2 regions of the Paenibacillus sp. PDC88 genome follow, and region 2 is predicted to be linked to the other one. Evidence: a T-box and tRNA genes for the amino acid it is inferred to sense, from the RefSeq annotation. Region 2 holds a T-box; the other holds one or more tRNA genes.
What was found. The T-box of region 2 lies ahead of BLW49_RS22260 (valine--tRNA ligase). A T-box ahead of a tRNA ligase gene usually reads a tRNA of that ligase, here a tRNA-Val.
Positions count from the first base shown of each region.

Region 1 (8,945 bases), on a different contig from region 2:
ACAGTACATTGTAGGATAACTTTAAGATAAAGCCAATTTTCTTGAGCGGTTAATACTGATAATCCGGGTAATTTGCTCTACTTCCTCATATGGTATCCAAACCGGACCAAAGGTTGTTTTTAATACAAGCCTTGATGAATGATCTGTAGGAACAGGATACCCAGTTAGGGTCTCTCCATCTTTGCTTCGTACCATGATCTGCTGATTACGTTTCATCGCAATAATCGCTTCTTTATTCATAAGCCTATTCTCCCTATGCCAGTGATTAATGTAATGAATCAGGTCTAATTACATTGCAAACTGGTTGTTTTATCACATCTTTTTTCACTTTCATGTCTACGAATAGTCTATCAGAACTAGTTCTAAATTTCTACAATAATCCAGGAAAAAATATCTTAAAGTTAAATAAACCAATTCGGCTGGAGTTTAAACATTCGTGATGAATATGAAGAAATGAGTGAGTAAGTTTAATGTGGCAGATAATATGGGTATAACTATCTTAGGAGGAATGCACAATGAATATTCATGGATGGTATATCGTTATCTTTGCTGTAATTATTGCTGCGGGTATTGGTGGCATTGCTTGGTGGATGAGAATGGCGAGCAGAAAGAAAGGGTACAAGGAAGAATAATCTGTGTTTTAGCTAAATAAAGGTAGCTCGTTATTATTCTGTAGATCTGCTTTCTATTCAGGGTACCAGATCAACTTCTTAGAGGGAGCAGAAATATGATGAATGTATTAAAATTTGGGATCGTCATGATGTGCTTATTATTTCCTGTTGCTTGCGCCACAGACTCTGCAGAGCGGGAAGAATCATCCGCAGGGACAGTTCAGACGGAGAACAACGATCCTTTTGTTACATGGTCTGGTGGGATTCCATATAAAGTAATTACCGAGGAAGTTCTTCCAGATAAGTTGGCAAGTGAGGAGCTAGGTGAAGTAACGATGGAAGTAACTTTATCGGAATTAACAGAGGATAACGAGCTTAAAGGTCAAGACGGCTTAAGCAATTATTTGAAAGCGGGATCGCTGATATTTCAATTAAAAGATGCGAACACGAATGAGGTTATTCTTGTTGAACATGAAGGCCAATTATACAAAGCCGTGCGCTTAGATCATGAAGAATAAACTATTCATGGCGATGCAAACGTTCAGGAGTCCATCTCGAAGAGGTGGATTTTTTTGTGCGGTTAAAGTCAGATCAAGATTTCATGAGCACAGAGCTTGTCAAAACGTGACTGTTCATATATAATAAGAGATACCGGATTTTTGAGCATATTTGCTGGGGAATTCGAAAGTGGTTGTGGATTGTTCTTTAACTTTACACTGAGTTTGGTTAAACAGTCTATACACATACGCCGGGGTGGCGGAATTGGCAGACGCACAGGACTTAAAATCCTGCGATGGGTGACCATCGTACGGGTTCGACCCCCGTCCTCGGCATACATTTAGATGAAATAGGCTGGCTCCTAACAGGAGTCCAGCTTATTTTTTTAGATATCTATATATGGTATAAAGTGATTGGGAATGAGGAGAGCAGATATATGTTTAATAATGACTGGGATGAACTGCTGCGGGACGAGATGAGTAAGGATTATATGCAAGAGCTTCGATTGAAGCTGGCTGTTGAATATAAGACGCAAACGATATATCCTCCGAAGGAAGACATATTCAATGCGTTGAAATTGACCTCGTATGCGAATACAAAGGTTGTGATTATTGGACAAGATCCATATCATGGAGCGGGTCAGGCGGAAGGGCTAAGTTTTTCTGTCAAAAAAGGGGTTAGAATCCCTCCATCTTTGCGAAATATATATAAAGAATTACATAGTGATCTTGGGGTGTCCATCCCTACACATGGGTCTCTTCAGGATTGGGCGGAGGAAGGAGTTCTGTTACTAAATAACGTATTAACTGTGAGAGAGGGAGAACCTGCTTCACATCGCCATATCGGATGGGAGCGGTTTACTGACGCGGTAATTGAGAATTTGAATGTCCGGGAGCAGCCTGTCGTGTTTATGCTCTGGGGAAGTCACGCACAGAAGAAGGGGGCCTTCATAGATCGTTCCCGTCATCTGGTTATAGAATCAGCTCACCCGAGTCCGCTTGCAGCTCGGCACGGTTTTTTTGGAAGCCATCCATTTTCTCGAGCGAACGCCTTCTTGGAAGAAGAAGGAATCAAGCAAGTAAATTGGATAATCTCGGACAAGTAACAAGAAGAACACGGAGGTGAACGGGAGAATGAAACACTGGGTAGGCCAAAGAGTGCTGGTGGAACGAGCAGGTGGTCGTAAAGATCCCGTTCAAGGGATATTGCTGAAGTGGGATGCAGATGCCGAAATCATCGTCGTAGGAGCGAAGAGAGTCAAGATTCCGTTTAGTCAAATTGTACGAATTCATCCCTTGCCTGAGGATGCCTATGGAAAAGGCAAGAAAAGAGCAAGATCTTCTATTCATACGGTCGGATATGTGATGCGTCAGTCGATTCAATTTGATAATGCAATTTACTTCAAATCTGCGGTAACGGTATGGAAAGGGGTTAAGCTAATTTCGTACCGGACGACAATCAGCTCTCATGACGACCATAATGTGGTACTTGAAGACGGGACAGTCCTTGATAAAGAACTGTATACGTTCGTTGTGAGGTCAAGGCGTGGATAAGATCTCATTATTTTAATTTAAATTTTATGTTTCTATCATGCAGCGTTAATAATCATGCGGTATTCTGTACTCGTAACCCTTCAAGAGATGATTGGTATATATGAAAACTCACCGGCTGCAAACGGTGGGTTTTTTGCTGTACATAAAAATTAGGATTTGCCCCATTTTTCCCCCACATTGATGCTTGTATAACTTTAAATTGCGGAGGGGATTATACAAGCGACAGGCCAAAACAATAATCAGTGGGGTGAATGATGATGAAAAAGCAATGGGCAGCCACTTTAGCAGCTGCAAGTATTTCTATGGTAATTGCTGTTCCGGCAATGGCTGAAACGAACACAAACCATATGAACGATAATCCGGTTAAGAATTCGGTTAATCGTTTGGAAAAAAACTTGGGTATTGATGGGACAGACAACGGTACAACAAACATGAATCGTACTCGCACAATGAACAACATGAACAATAATATGTACGATGGCAGAGGTACTGGAACTGGAACTTACAATACCAATGCTTACAACAATGGTACTTATGGTACCAATAACGTTCGAGCAAACGCGACAACAGATCGTGGAAACGGCTGGGGATGGCTTGGTTTGTTAGGTCTGTTCGGCCTTGCCGGGCTTCGCAAAGAGAAGCATGAGGGAACACCTCATCACGCGAAATAATTGGAGTAAACAGAGAGAAGTGACAAAAAAGATTTGAAAAATCAGGATACCCGCCCTGTCATCTAATCTAGGTATTCATATACTATCTCATACCTTAGAGATAAGGAGGAGAGCAGCATGAGTGAAGTATCTAGATCCGGATATTGTGGAGGTTACAATGGTTGGTCTTCCATCGGAGCGATTCTTGTTCTTTTCATTCTACTTGTCATCATTTCCAAAACCATTCTATACTAATCACCAAAAAATAAAGGATCCCAGGTATCTGCGGGTCCTTTATTTTTTGGTATAATCTCCTCAAACATCTCACCAAATGAAAACTGAGAGGAAGAATAAACATGGGAATCAACTTTCATTCTGCAGCAGATGTGCTGCTTGAGCTCGATGTAGAACCGTTATGGCAGGGATTTCGAAAAGTCGCCTACGCGATATATAACTCGAGCGAAGTTTTCCTATTTCACCATCCCAAATTTCAATCAGATACGTTTCATCAATTGAAATGGGACCAGCCATTCGTCGGTAATACGTTAATTATGTATAAAGATCATCCTACAGCAATTGTGAACGTGGAAGGAATTGAGGATATGGCAGAGCTCAAGTCACTCCTTGTGCATGAGCTGTTTCATGGATTCCAGTATTTGTGCGAAGAGAAGAGGTTCCCAGATGAGCTATTGGGTTTAACCTACCCTCTTCTTGAAGAGAATGTGGAGCTTAGGAGTCGGGAAAGGCAATGTCTTCGTCTTGCGCTGGAGGCAAGTGATACACAGATAAGGGATGGTCATTTATCCGAGTTTTTTAAATTTCGCAGTAGGAGAAAAGAGCTGCTGGGTTCATATTTTACATATGAGACAAGGGTAGAGACCATAGAGGGGCCTGCTTATTATGTGGAACTGAAGGCATACGCCGAAGATTCAACACAATCATTGCGTTCTATATTGAATCTGTTTGGACAAGAATTGATAAATTCAAAAGCCGCCACACTTCAATTAAGAAAAAGCTGCTACTACTCGGGCTTGTGGATGTGCTTGCTGCTGGATGAGTTCACAGAACGATGGCAGGAGGATTTTTTACATTCGGAGAATTGTTTGTACGAATTTCTAAGATCTCATTCCCACCCGGAAGAGCAAAGTAAAATAAAGGATATTAAAGTAAGTGAAGAGACGGAGACAACAATAGAATATGTTAAAGATAACAGAACGGCTGCGTTCAAGCTGTTTGAAGAGAGTGCAGGATTTCACATATTTATTGAAGGAGATATAGCTGTGAAGAGCATCGATCCGCAAAATATAGATGCACTGCCTGGCAGGCTTCTTCATCAAAACTATGTTAAACTCGCCTTTGGTAACGACGAAATTTTGATACAGCAGCCTGTTGTTTCCTATTATGAGACGGATCTCTGGCAGGCATCAAAACTCCATGTGATTGTAGAAACAAGACCTGTAATCTGTGAAGATAAAGTTAGGCTGGATGGAATCGGTGAGATCAGGGGAGTACATAAATTTAAAGAAGAAGAATATATTTTCCAACTGCACGTGTAATGGGAAGAGGCAGCACGAGTCGAGAAGGATAGTCCGCACTACATCATATGAGTTGAGAAAAAGAAGAAAACCCTTGATAATCAAGGGTTTCTCAGTGATGATCTGTAGTGGGCTCGAACCACTGACCCCTACCCTGTCAAGATAGTGCTCTCCCAGCTGAGCTAACAGATCATGGAATAATAATAAAAAGTGAATAAATTTATATTATCAGGCTTATTATGTGATGTCAATCCCTGTCCTATGTTTAATTTTCCCTCAAATGAGCAACCTTAAAAGGATGAAAATCACAACAAGAGGATGGGGTTCTATGAACAGAAGTGTGACCCGTAGTCTGATCATACTTATGATCTGTGGAATAGTATTAACCAGCATAACAGGATGCACCTTAACTCCTTCACAGGAAACAATTAACCTGCAGCTGATTGAGCCAGCTGATTCAGATCTTCCTGTAATCGATGAGGTATATCGAAAATCCGTAGGCGATGAAGTTTACTCCAAGCCATCAAATGAAGAAACATTTTTACCGTAGCAAAGGTGCACATGCTTGCTTTAATTATCCATATCGAAGACAGACTGTACGATCACTGCTGATGTAGTGTATAATGGTTTGGATTTTTGCATTTATGGATAGTAAGAGGGGGAGACGTATGCCAGCCGAGATTATTAATGTTACAACACAAGAACAGCTTGAAGCTGGGCTGAACATTCGCAAAACGGTGTTCGTAGAGGAACAGAACGTTCCAATAGAAGAGGAAATAGACCAATATGATGTTCTGAGTCCGGATGCACACCATATTTTAATTCAGGATGGACAAGAGATGGTGGCTACCGGCCGCTTGATTTATTATAAAAAAGATACAGCAAAGCTGCAAAGAATTGCTGTCCTGAAGCCTTATCGGGTAAACGGATATGGTCGTGTACTGATTATGGCGCTTGAAGAAAGAGCAAAAGACCTGGGATTAGCCTACTCTATATTGGATGCACAATGTCAGGCAGAAGGCTTCTATAAGAAGCTTGGATATGAAGTGATCTCGGACGAGCCTTTCTATGATGCAGGTATACTGCACGTACGGATGCAGAAAAAGCTCTAAGCGAGAATATTATCTTTCATAAGAAGTCCACTTATTGGGCACAATCATAGATGTCGGAGATCAGGTTATCCTGAATCCGAGCAGGTTACAAACTATGGCTGCAAAAAAGGAGTGTATGTTCTTATGGAAAATAACACACGCGAGCAATTTGTTGCCGTTCAAAAAAACGGAGACGGAGATTTAACCGCATTTAAGACGTCAACGGGCCGAGTGCTTGATTACAATCAAGCGTTGAATGAGATCCAAACCGGATCCATTGCAGGAGTAAATGTATTCAAAGCGAAAGATGGCTCCCTTCGTATTCGCGGAGATGCCGATGGTGATCCGACGAATAATTTGGATCAACTGCCTATCTTTCAATAAAATATCTTGATCGGATGTCATATCTGAACTGTCAAAGGGAAGCCCAATTGCTGGGCTTCCCTTTTTACTTGCTTTTTAAAATTGACCATGTCCATTGGCAAAACATAGTTTAGTCTTTACACCTTCAGCGGAATTTTTTGGATCCCGAACGACTTTTGCGAAGCAACCGGAGAGAGGGAGTCAAAAAATGGAGCGCCTGAAGCAATCGGAGAGAGGGAGTCAAAAAATGGAGCGCCTGAAGCAACCGGAGAGAGGGAGTCAAAAAATGAAGCGTCAAAATGGAGCACCAACGCACTCTCTTATGCACCTTCTCCGCGAATCCCCATACAATGCATTACCAGGCACACGAAGCTGCAGATGAACATGCCTTAAACACCTACGAAAGAGGGGAAGCATCCATGGCAAAGGGGAAGGGGAATAAAGGCGGGTCAAGTAAGGAAAAGGTGCGGACAAGTATGAAGCTGGTGACGTCCGAGGTGTGTGAAGTCTGTAAAACACCGTGTGAACGCGGAATGGCATACGCAGAGCGCATGCGGGAACCGGGAGCAGTAGGGAAGGGCGTCCCTTGCATCTTGACCAAGCCTAAAGGTTAGACCCAAATGACGTGCACCGGGCCCTTTCAAGGAACGGTGCATGTTAAACCCAGCATAGAAGAAGCGGCAGGATACATATTTCGTAAATTTTTCTGAAAAATTTTCCAAACGTACCGCAACTTGTTCTCCGGGATGAAGTATAAATAGACATACTATATTCTCATTGCTGGAGGGGAACAAGAGCTTATGAAGTGGAAAAGAACGCTTGCCCTTGCAATTGTGTTCTCGCTCTTGGGCAGCGGATCCATGTTGTTTGCTGACTCGGTTACCGAACGAATTCGTGTCATTATTAATGGGCAAGAAGTAAGCGGCGGTGGTTACTTTATAAATGGAACGACATACGCTCCGGTCCGTGAGATTAGCGGGCTTGCTTCATGGGATTCAGGAAATGGCAAGGTTACCATTACCAAGCCGAATGTGCATATCACTTTGTTCAAAGGTGAGACAGTGTTTGGGAATGTCAATGTAGGTAAATTAAAGTTTAACGTGTTAAGTCAGGTCGATAGTCTGGATGGGAAAATTTCCGAGGTCAAAGTAGCGATCACCGACCCCTCCGGAAACGTGAAAAATATACAATCCGAGAAGCTGGGCAGCGGATCGAAGGATAATTTTTGGTTCAAAACAAATGATTTTACTTATGATTTTAAAAAAAGCGGGAATTATAAAGTAGGGTTCTATATGAAACCGTCAGGCAGCAATTCGTTCTTCCTTGTTTCGGAAAAAGTGATTACGGCCTTGGATTAGAGTTTCATTGATTTTGTCCCGTAATAGTGTTACGATACGTCCGTATGATTACAAGTGCGACCGTAGTATGATGTTACAAATGCCTATCGTATGATTACAATATAAATATAAAAGTGAGGTATTCTCATGAGCGATCACAATCATGTTCACGACGAACATTGCAACCATGACCACGATCATGAACACGAAATGGCTGTTCTTACCCTGACAGACGAGAATGGTGCAGAGGTCGAAATGATCCTGGCGCAAACTTTTGACGTAGACGGCAAAGAGTATGCGGTACTGCTCGAGCGCGATAATCCTGAAGCGGACGGATTGATCCTCCGCCTGGAAGAAGAGAATGAAGAAGTTGCGTTGTATCAAATCGAAGATGAAGAAGAGTGGAACCGTGTTGAAGCGGCTTTCAACGAAATGGTCGAGAACGAGTAATCGGCGCATCTTCTTCTCAACAGACGAATAAGACCAGACAAGTTGTCTGGTCTTTTCTTGTGCCCTATAACGACAAGTATTAAAAAATAGGCTCCGCCTCAACGATCACTTTGACATTCTGAATCGTTCGGTCCTCTGGTCCTTTAACAGGCAGACCAACCTCGACATGCTCAATGATGTAGTCGATATTATCCTGAGAAATGACTTCACCCGGCAGCAGAATCGGTATACCTGGAGGATACACATAAATAAATTCAGCAATAATGCGGCCCTCCGATTCCTTGAACGGAATCACCTCGGTATCACCATAGAAAGCCTCACGCGGTGTCAGCATCAGCTGAGGAATTTCTGGGATTTTAACGACAAGCTCATTGGCTTGATTCACATTGTAATACGTGTTCGACAGCTCTTGTAGTGCATTAAGCAGTGTATTGACAGTGTCATCATTATCGCCTGGTGTGATCAGGCAGAGAATGTTGTACATATCACTCATTTCCACTTCAATGTTGTAATGCTTGCGAAGCCAGTTCTCTGTATCATAGCCGGTGAGTCCAAGATGTCGAACATGAATCGTCACCTTGGTCGGATCGTAGCTATAGGTGGCTTCTCCGCCTAGTATTTCTTCGCCGAAGCAGTACAGCCCTTCAATATCATTAATCGCCCGGCGGGCATACTCCGCAAGATCAATGGCCTTCTGAGCCATGCTGTGTCCATAGAGTGCAAGATTACGTCTTGCTGTATCCAGTGAAGACAACAATATATAAGATGTAGAAGTTGTAGTCAGCATACTGATAATCGTCTGTACCCGCTCTGGATTAACGAATCCGTTCTTGGTATTCAGGTTCAGGACCGAGCTT
Region 1 covers NZ_FNNT01000004.1:410,215-419,159, forward strand. Annotated here, with positions in the region: gene BLW49_RS15250 (hypothetical protein) at 22-240, opposite strand; gene BLW49_RS15255 (hypothetical protein) at 728-1,129, shown strand; tRNA gene BLW49_RS15260 (tRNA-Leu) at 1,359-1,444, shown strand; gene BLW49_RS15265 (uracil-DNA glycosylase) at 1,546-2,214, shown strand; gene BLW49_RS15270 (hypothetical protein) at 2,243-2,662, shown strand; gene BLW49_RS29225 (WGxxGxxG family protein) at 2,914-3,333, shown strand; gene BLW49_RS15280 (hypothetical protein) at 3,669-4,868, shown strand; tRNA gene BLW49_RS15285 (tRNA-Val) at 4,967-5,039, opposite strand; gene BLW49_RS15290 (hypothetical protein) at 5,176-5,397, shown strand; gene BLW49_RS15295 (GNAT family N-acetyltransferase) at 5,516-5,959, shown strand; gene BLW49_RS15300 (DUF3892 domain-containing protein) at 6,083-6,322, shown strand; gene BLW49_RS15305 (hypothetical protein) at 6,721-6,915, shown strand; gene BLW49_RS15310 (copper amine oxidase) at 7,102-7,659, shown strand; gene BLW49_RS15315 (DUF1292 domain-containing protein) at 7,786-8,088, shown strand; gene BLW49_RS15320 (aminotransferase class I/II-fold pyridoxal phosphate-dependent enzyme) at 8,168-8,945, opposite strand, start outside.
Region 1: it encodes a tRNA-Val, which carries the amino acid that the T-box ahead of BLW49_RS22260 (valine--tRNA ligase) is inferred to sense. The anticodon was not compared.

Region 2 (8,945 bases):
GCTGCCAAGTACCTATCGGAGCGTATGCAACATGGGTTACTCATCAAGGAGAGGATGGACATAAGCAGCTTATCGAGCTGACGGGTATGGTTGGAACACCGGATGGATCGACAGTGCTTAAAGAGACGGTGATTGGGAGCGATCCTGAACGTCTTGGAGAGGAAGTTGCTGAACGCTTGATTCGTAAAGGCGCAGAGAAGATACTGGCAGACGTAAGGGGATGAGGAAATGGCAGGTAAGGTCTATCTCGTGGGTGCAGGACCGGGGAACGCGAAGCTTATTACAGTAAAGGGCTGGGAGTGTATTCAGAAGGCAGATGCGGTCGTCTATGATCGTTTGGCCAGTCCCAGACTGCTTCGAATCATGAAGCCTGGAGCTTCCAAAATCTATGTTGGCAAAAAAACAAACCGTCACACAATGAAGCAGGAGGATATTAATCAGCTGCTTGTAGATCTCGCTCTTGAAGGTAAAACCGTCGTTCGTTTGAAGGGCGGGGACCCGACCATTTTTGGAAGAGTCGGTGAGGAGGCAGAGCTGCTTCGCAGGTATAATATTCCTTATGAGATCGTGCCGGGAGTCACCTCTGCAATCAGTGTGCCGGCCTATGCCGGTATCCCTGTCACACATCGGGATTATGCATCATCCATTTCAATTATTACTGGACATGAGAGTCCGGATAAGCTGAATAGAGCGATCTATTGGGATAAGGTAACGAATGCCACAGGAACCCTGGTGTTTATGATGGGGGTCGCTAACATCGGCTATATCAGTCAGCAGCTGATTGATCATGGCAGACCGAAGGATACGCCTGTGGCACTGATTCGCTGGGGGACTTGGGCTGAGCAGGACACCCTTGTAGGTACACTTGAGGATATCGAGCACAAGGTGCAGGAGCACGGATTTCGTCCACCCGGCGTCATTGTCGTTGGTGATGTCGTCAAGCAGCGTGAACGGCTGCAATGGGCAGAATTCATGCCTCTCTTTGGCAAAAGAATACTGGTGACAAGAGCAAGAAGTCAGGCAAGTGAGCTCGTCACACGGATTGAGGAATTAGGTGGGGAGCCTTACGAGCTGCCTGTTATTGAAACGGTTCCTGTCCAAGCAGATCACCAGAGGGAGCAAATTGCAGAAGCACTAGATCAGTTAGAGCAGTATGACTGGGTCATATTTACGAGTGTGAATGGAGTCGAGCATTTCTTTAGAGCAATGGAAGAACAGGAGAGAGATATACGTTCACTCTATCGCGCAAGAATTGTGGCCATTGGCCCGTCAACGAAAAAGGCACTTCGAGACCGAGGAATTCTGGCAGAGCAGGTTCAAGGATCTTACCAACAGGAAGGGCTGATGGATACCTTTGACGCCGATCTGCTTCCTGGGCAGAAGGTGCTGCTGCCTACAGGTAATCTGGCTCGCCCTTGGCTCTCCGACAAACTGAAGGAGAAAGGACTTGAAGTCCACAGTGTCAGTGTATATGAGACGGTTATACCTGATGAGCAGGACGATGAGCTGATAGGACTCTTGCAGAAGGGTAAAGTCTATGCTGTCACATTCACCAGCTCTTCAACAGTAACGCACCTTCTGACACTGTTAGAACGGATGGGATGTGAACAGCCTGCTTCTTTATTTAAAAATGTTCACGTCGCCTGCATCGGACCTGTTACTGCAGAAACGGCCGCGAACGCGGGGCTTCATGTCAGTATCGTTTCAGAAGAGGCGACAATAGAGAGCTTGGCGGATGCACTGTGTCATATTAGCGACTATGTGCATGATATTTAAATTTAAGATAGGATATAGGCGAACTAGAGAAAGGGGTTATTCAGAATGGGATTTCCAATCGTAAGACATCGCAGACTTCGGCAGTCCGCCGGTATTCGCAGTATGGTGCGTGAAACACATTTGAATGTCAGTGATTTTATACAGCCGATCTATGTTACATACGGTACAGGGGTTAAACAAGAAATTTCGTCCATGCCTGGAGTGTACCGTTTCTCACTCGATACGCTAAAAGAGGAAGTACAAGAGATTGCTGAGCTCGGCATTCCGGCTGTGCTTCTATTTGGTATTCCAGATACGAAGGACGCTGTAGGTTCTTCCGCCTATGCAGAGAATGGAATTGTACAGGAAGCAACGAGACTCATCAAATCCTGGTACCCCGATCTGCTCGTCATTGCAGATACCTGCCTGTGTGAGTTTACGGATCACGGTCATTGCGGAATGATTCATACGCATGAACGTGACGGTCATGTATGTGTTGATGTCCTGAATGACGAATCGCTTGAGCTGCTGGTGAAGACCGCTGTGTCCCAGGCAGAAGCTGGAGCTGATATCATTGCACCATCCAACATGATGGACGGTTTCGTAGGTGCGATTCGTGCAGGGCTTGATGAAGCAGGATTCACGCATATTCCAATTATGTCTTACTCGGTGAAATACGCCTCCGGCTTTTACGGACCTTTCCGTGAGGCAGCAGATTCAGCACCCCAGTACGGTGATCGCAAAGCTTACCAGATGGATCCGGCTAATGCAAGGGAAGCGCTGCGTGAAGCCGAAACGGATGTTCTTGAGGGAGCAGATATGCTGATGGTGAAGCCTTCTTTATCTTACCTGGATGTGATGCGCACGATTAAGGATCAATTTGATCTGCCGCTGGTTGCGTATAACGTCAGCGGTGAATATGCGATGGTCAAAGCCGCAGCGATCAATGGTTGGATTGATGAAGAGAAGGTGGCCATGGAAATCCTGCTCAGTATGAAGCGTGCTGGAGCAGATATGATTATTACGTATTATGGCAAAGATGCAGCCCGCTGGCTGTCAGCTCGTTAATTCTTAGAAGAGATACATTATGCATATAAAATTTATGAACAGAGGAGTGAGTTTTGAGAATGAGTGAACAGAATCGACAGCCGCGCAGGGAGGAACGTTCCCGAAACGCTTTTGAAGAAGCGAAGCAATACATGCCTGGCGGTGTGAATAGTCCGGTACGTGCATTTAAATCTGTAGGGCTGACTCCAGTATACGCAGACCATGGCACAGGTTCTAGAATCTATGATATTGATGGTAATTCTTTTATTGATTATGTGGCTTCCTGGGGTCCTCTTATTATGGGACATGCCCATCCGGAAGTGATATCCGCGATTCAAGAGACAGCTGTAAAAGGGACAAGCTTCGGCGCGCCGACTCTTATTGAAACGGAAATGGCCAAGCTGGTATGCGAGCGCGTACCTTCCATCGATGTTGTTCGTATGGTGAACTCTGGCACGGAAGCTACGATGAGCGCGATCAGACTTGCTCGAGGAGCAACAGGCAGAAGCAAAATTTTGAAATTTGAAGGCTCCTATCATGGACACGCGGACAGCCTGCTGATCAAGGCAGGTTCCGGAGTAGCAACTCTTGGACTTCCGGATAGCCCTGGTGTTCCAGAAGGAGTAGCTGCCAATACGATTACCGTTCCTTATAATGATCTGGAATCGGTTCGATTGGCATTTGATAAATTCGGGGAACAGATTGCTGCGATCATCGTTGAGCCTGTAGCAGGCAACATGGGGGTTGTGCCGCCAGCGGCAGGATTCCTTGAAGGGCTGCGCCGGATTACCGTAGAATACGGCAGCCTGCTTATTTTTGACGAGGTCATGACCGGCTTCCGTGTAGGGCTTCACAGCGCTCAAGGGCGGTTCGGTGTCATCCCGGATTTGACTTGCCTTGGCAAGGTCATTGGCGGCGGCTTGCCTGTTGGCGCCTATGGAGGAAGAAGAGACCTGATGGAGCAGGTGGCTCCGGTCGGTCCAATCTATCAAGCGGGTACACTCAGCGGTAATCCGCTGGCGATGGCAGCAGGCTATACGACACTTAAGCTCCTTAACGAAGAAGTATACACTCGTCTTGAAGAACTGGGTGCAAGGCTAGCCGCTGGCTTTGAGAAGAATGCGAAGGAGCTGGGTGTTCCTGTAACCATCAACAGAGTCGGATCGATGGTATGTCCATTCTTTACCGATCAAGCAGTGACGAATTATGATGTTGCCAAGTCGAGCAATCTGGATCATTTCCGTGCTTACTTTGGCCATATGCTTCAGGAAGGAATCAGCGTAGCCCCTTCTCAATTCGAGGGGATGTTCATCTCCGGGGTGCATAGTATCCAGGATATCGATGATACGATTGAAGCGAACTATAATGCGCTGAAGGCTTTATGATGAAGTATAAGAAAAGAGGAGATTGGGCTGAGCTGATGCCAGGCAAAAAGGTGCTCTCCCAGGATGATCGGAGTATGGCAGCTGAGAAATGGCTGCTTGATGAGCTGGGTATGCCCGAGAAGCTCTTGAACGAGCTGAAAGCTAATAACGGTATTCAACTTGCAGGGGACCGGCTTCGGCTGGCCCTTTTTCCTTCTGCACCGTATGGAATTGTACCACGATATGTAGAGCTTGATGTACTCTATGAGGATGATTTTTGCCTTGTTGTAAACAAGCCGGTAGGGATGCCTATTCATCCAGACGGAAGTGAGCGTCAGGACGGAATCGTCACGCTTGATCATGCAGTGGCTGGATATTACCAGGCAAGTGGACTCGAGGTCGCAGTGAAGCATATCCATCGACTGGATGTGGACACATCAGGTCCAGTGCTGTATGCGAAGAACCGCTACGCAGAACTGAAGCTGAATGCCATGATGCAGCTTAAGCAGATCGAGCGCAAATATGTTGCAATCGTTCACGGGGTCGTAGCACAGAATAAAGAGAAGATCGACTTGCCGATTGGCAAGGACAGACATCATAAACAGAGAAGAAGAGTCTCCCCTACGGGGCAGCATGCAGTAACACATATGGAGACATCCGAAAGACTAAGAGAAGCAACCGTGATCCGGCTTCGTCTGGAGACAGGGAGAACACATCAAATTCGGGTGCACCTAAGTCATTTGGAACACCCCTTGTTTGGCGATACACTGTATGGCGGTATGAGAGAAGGAATTCGCAGACAGGCACTGCATGGAGAAGAGCTCAGCTTCAGGCATCCTTTTACGGGAGAGTTACTTACGGTTACAGCCCCTTGGCCTCAGGATATGATGGATTTATATGACTCGTTAAAATTGTAAATATAATATGAATCCTCGGATAATGGTATGAGTCTTTTGACCAGTGCATATACATGTTCACGAGAAGCATCTTGAGTTTACTTGTGTAACATGACGTAAAGCTATGAAAATCTCATGGTGAATATATGCTGTGAAAGGAGGACTAGCGCTATGTTAAACCCGCCGTATGGACTTCGGTTTGATATTTACGAGCGTGTTCATCTGCCTGAAGATGTGCCTGCCATTAGTGAGCTGGATGAGATCGAATTGTATCCTCGCATACAGGTTATCTCGGAGCAGGAGCATGCTGCGCTACGTGGACACTTGCTGTTGTCCGGTATTTATCAAGGAGAGAATAATCAGCAGGAGGAGCTGTCGCATCAGATTCCTGTTGAGATTACGATTCCGCTCAGCCGTGTCGCATCCATTGAAGATATTGCAGTGGAGATTGAGAATTTTGACGTGGATTTGCTGTCGACACGCAGTCTGAACATTACGGGCGTGCTCTCTTTGCGCGGTATTGAGGGAATTGGGCCGGCAGAAGAAACCTCTGACTGGAATCCGGAGGAGTTTACCGTTGTTCATTCTAATTCAGGTGAAGAAGAGACGACGACCAACCCGCTATATTCGGGGTACAATCCGTATAACCGTGATCCATTCCTAACGGATGCAGAACAAAAAGAAGCGTTGTTGTCGGAATCGGAATCTCCAGAGGAGCTTCATTATGATTCGGTAGCCCCGGCGTATTCACCTTCAAGGCCTTTTTTGCATACGCCATATGAGGCGTCAGTATCCGAGCCGGCAGAAGAGAGCAGTGCTGCATGGTCTCTTCCGTATGAAGCGGAGTCGGTCGGTGATTCCGTGAATCGGGAAGAAGCTCAGCCACAGGTTCCGTACAGCGCAAATACAATCGACAGCATAGAGGAACAGTACTACGAACAGGATGCAGAAGAGGCGGATCGGGGACAAGATGATCCATTGAATCAATTCGGTGCGCTCACGTCCGTTAATCAAGAGCCGGAAGCATACTCAGCCCCAGAGGTGTGGAGCTTCGAGCCTGCTGTAGTTTCGGGCTCAGAGCGTGACTCGGGAGCTCCTGCTGCAAGTGCAGATGCGGATTCAGCTTCCGCAGTGATTGAAGAGTCATCCAGCCTTGGTGATTCGGAGGTCGAACTTGAGACAGACTCTAGTCCGCGAGAGCCCGAAGCTCAGGAGGTCTTGCTCGAAGCGGATGTGCCGCAGCCGGATCCTTCCCAAGAGAAGCCTGAACTGAAGGTTGCCTTTGGAACCAAAAAATCGGTCGAAGCTTCGGCACAAGGCTCCTATGGAATTACTTCACTCTTACAAAAGAACAGGACGGCAGAAGAAGTCCTGCAGCTGGAAGAGGAGCTTCCGATTGAACAGCGTGATGAAGAACCGGCAGAGGAGATTCAATGGAAGAGTCTGTTTCTCGGAAGCGGTGCAGAGCAGACGCCATTCAAGAAGGTTAGACTCTGTATCGTGCAGCGTGAAGAAACGCTAGAAACCATTGCTGATCGGTATCAGCTCAGCACGCGTGAGCTGCAGCTATATAATCGTCTGTCCGAGCAATCGGTAGAGGAAGGTCAGGTACTCTACATTCCGTAGTAGAGCTGCATACAGGAGAGTTCCCGGTTTGAATCGGGGACTCTTCTTTTTTGTCATGTAAGGTCAAAAGCCCGGTTGACGAATGGCACAAAAGAAATGTATGATGACTGTAGGATTGGGAATACAATGAATAACAACAGTAATTAATCTAACGACTTGGATCGGGAATAGTAGGCAGTGAGCCCTTCAGAGAGTGGAATTGATATGGTGTGAAATTCCGCAGGATCGTGAGCTGTACCGAAGTCGCCCGTGAGTTGCCCTTTTGAACTTTCTTGGTATGATGAGGAAGCTAGAATGCGGCCGGTAGCAGCCGTTATCTGCCTAATGAAGTGTCATATCGAGATTAATGATTTCGCTTTTTACAAGTGAATTCGGACCTGCTCGGTTATGAAACAAAGGTGGTACCGCGAAAGAATGGCCTTTCGTCCTTTGAGGATGAAGGGTCTTTTTGTATTTTCAAGAATGTGTTAAACGAAGATTAATTGGAGGAATGTATGATGTCAGAACCGACAGCAAATCCGAACCAGACGGAAATGTCGACAACTTACGATCCGCGGGCAGCGGAACAGAAATGGTATCCATATTGGATGAATAATGAATTTTTCAAGGCAGGTCAGCGCAAGGATGCGAAGCCTTTTACGATCGTGATCCCTCCGCCTAACGTTACGGGTATTCTTCATATCGGGCATGCACTGGACTTTACGCTGCAGGATATCATTATTCGGGCCAAAAGAATGCAGGGCTACGATGCGCTCTGGCTTCCCGGCTCTGACCATGCAGGAATTGCGACACAAACAAAGGTCGAACAGAAGCTTAGAGAAGGCGGTGTATCCCGCTATGATCTGGGCCGTGAGAAATTCCTTGAGAAGGTATGGGACTGGAAGGAAGAATATGCGAACACGATTCGTTCCCAATGGGCGAAGATGGGGCTTTCGCTGGATTACTCCCGTGAGCGGTTTACGCTGGATGAAGGTCTGTCCAAGGCCGTTCGTGAAGTCTTTGTTAAGCTGTACGAGAAAGGGCTCATTTACCGCGGTAAACGCATTATTAACTGGGATCCTGCAGCACGCACGGCCTTGTCAGACATTGAGGTTGAATACAAAGAGATACAGGGACATTTGTACCATTTGAAATATGAGCTGAAAGACGGAAGCGGCTCGATCACGGTGGCCACAACACGTCCGGAAACGATGCTTGGAGATACCGCTGTTGCTGTACATCCTGAAGATGAGCGTTATAAGGACATGATTGGCAAGACCCTCGTGCTTCCGATTATTGGTCGTGAAATACCGGTGATCGCGGATGAGTACGTGGACAAAACGTTTGGCAGTGGAGCTGTGAAAATTACTCCAGCCCATGATCCGAACGATTTTGAGGTGGGCCTGCGTCATGATCTGCCGCAAATTACGGTTATGGATGAGTCCGGTAAAATGAATGAAGAAGCCGGCAAATATAAAGGACTGGACCGCAGTGACTGCCGCAAGCAGATCGTTCTTGATCTCAAAGAATCCGGTGTCCTGATTAATATTGAAGACCACACACATCAAGTGGGCCATAGTGAACGTTCCGGTGCGGTTGTAGAGCCTTACTTGTCCACGCAGTGGTTTGTAGCTATGCAGCCGCTCGCAGAACGTGCCATTGAAGCACAGAAGAGCGGTAAAGGAGTTAATTTTGTTCCTGACCGCTTCGAAAGAACCTATTTGCAATGGATTGAGAATGTTCGCGATTGGTGTATTTCACGTCAGCTGTGGTGGGGTCACCGCATACCTGCGTGGTACTGTGATGCTTGTGGTGAAATTCATGTCAGCCGTGAGGATATGACGGCTTGTCCGAAGTGCGGATCGCAAGAGCTTCGTCAGGACGAAGACGTCTTGGATACTTGGTTCAGTTCAGCACTATGGCCGTTCTCCACACTTGGCTGGCCGGAAGAGACAGAGGACCTGAAGCGTTACTATCCAACCTCTGTACTTGTAACGGGATATGATATCATTTATTTCTGGGTAGCACGTATGATCTTTACGGCACTTGAGTTTACGGATGAAATTCCGTTCAAGGATGTCCTGATGCATGGGCTCGTGCGTGATTCGGAAGGACGTAAGATGTCCAAGTCGCTGGGCAACGGAGTAGATCCGCTTGAGGTTATTGAAAAATACGGAACAGACGCGATGCGCTACATGCTCTCCACAGGGATTACTCCGGGTCAGGATCTGCGCTTCCGTTGGGAACGTGTTGAGCAGGCCCGCAACTTTGCGAACAA
Region 2 covers NZ_FNNT01000008.1:205,736-214,680, forward strand. Annotated here, with positions in the region: gene hemC (hydroxymethylbilane synthase) at 1-224, shown strand, start outside; gene cobA (uroporphyrinogen-III C-methyltransferase) at 229-1,776, shown strand; gene hemB (porphobilinogen synthase) at 1,822-2,823, shown strand; gene hemL (glutamate-1-semialdehyde 2,1-aminomutase) at 2,883-4,187, shown strand; gene BLW49_RS22250 (RluA family pseudouridine synthase) at 4,184-5,083, shown strand; gene BLW49_RS22255 (LysM peptidoglycan-binding domain-containing protein) at 5,234-6,688, shown strand; T-box leader at 6,837-7,121, shown strand; gene BLW49_RS22260 (valine--tRNA ligase) at 7,186-8,945, shown strand, end outside.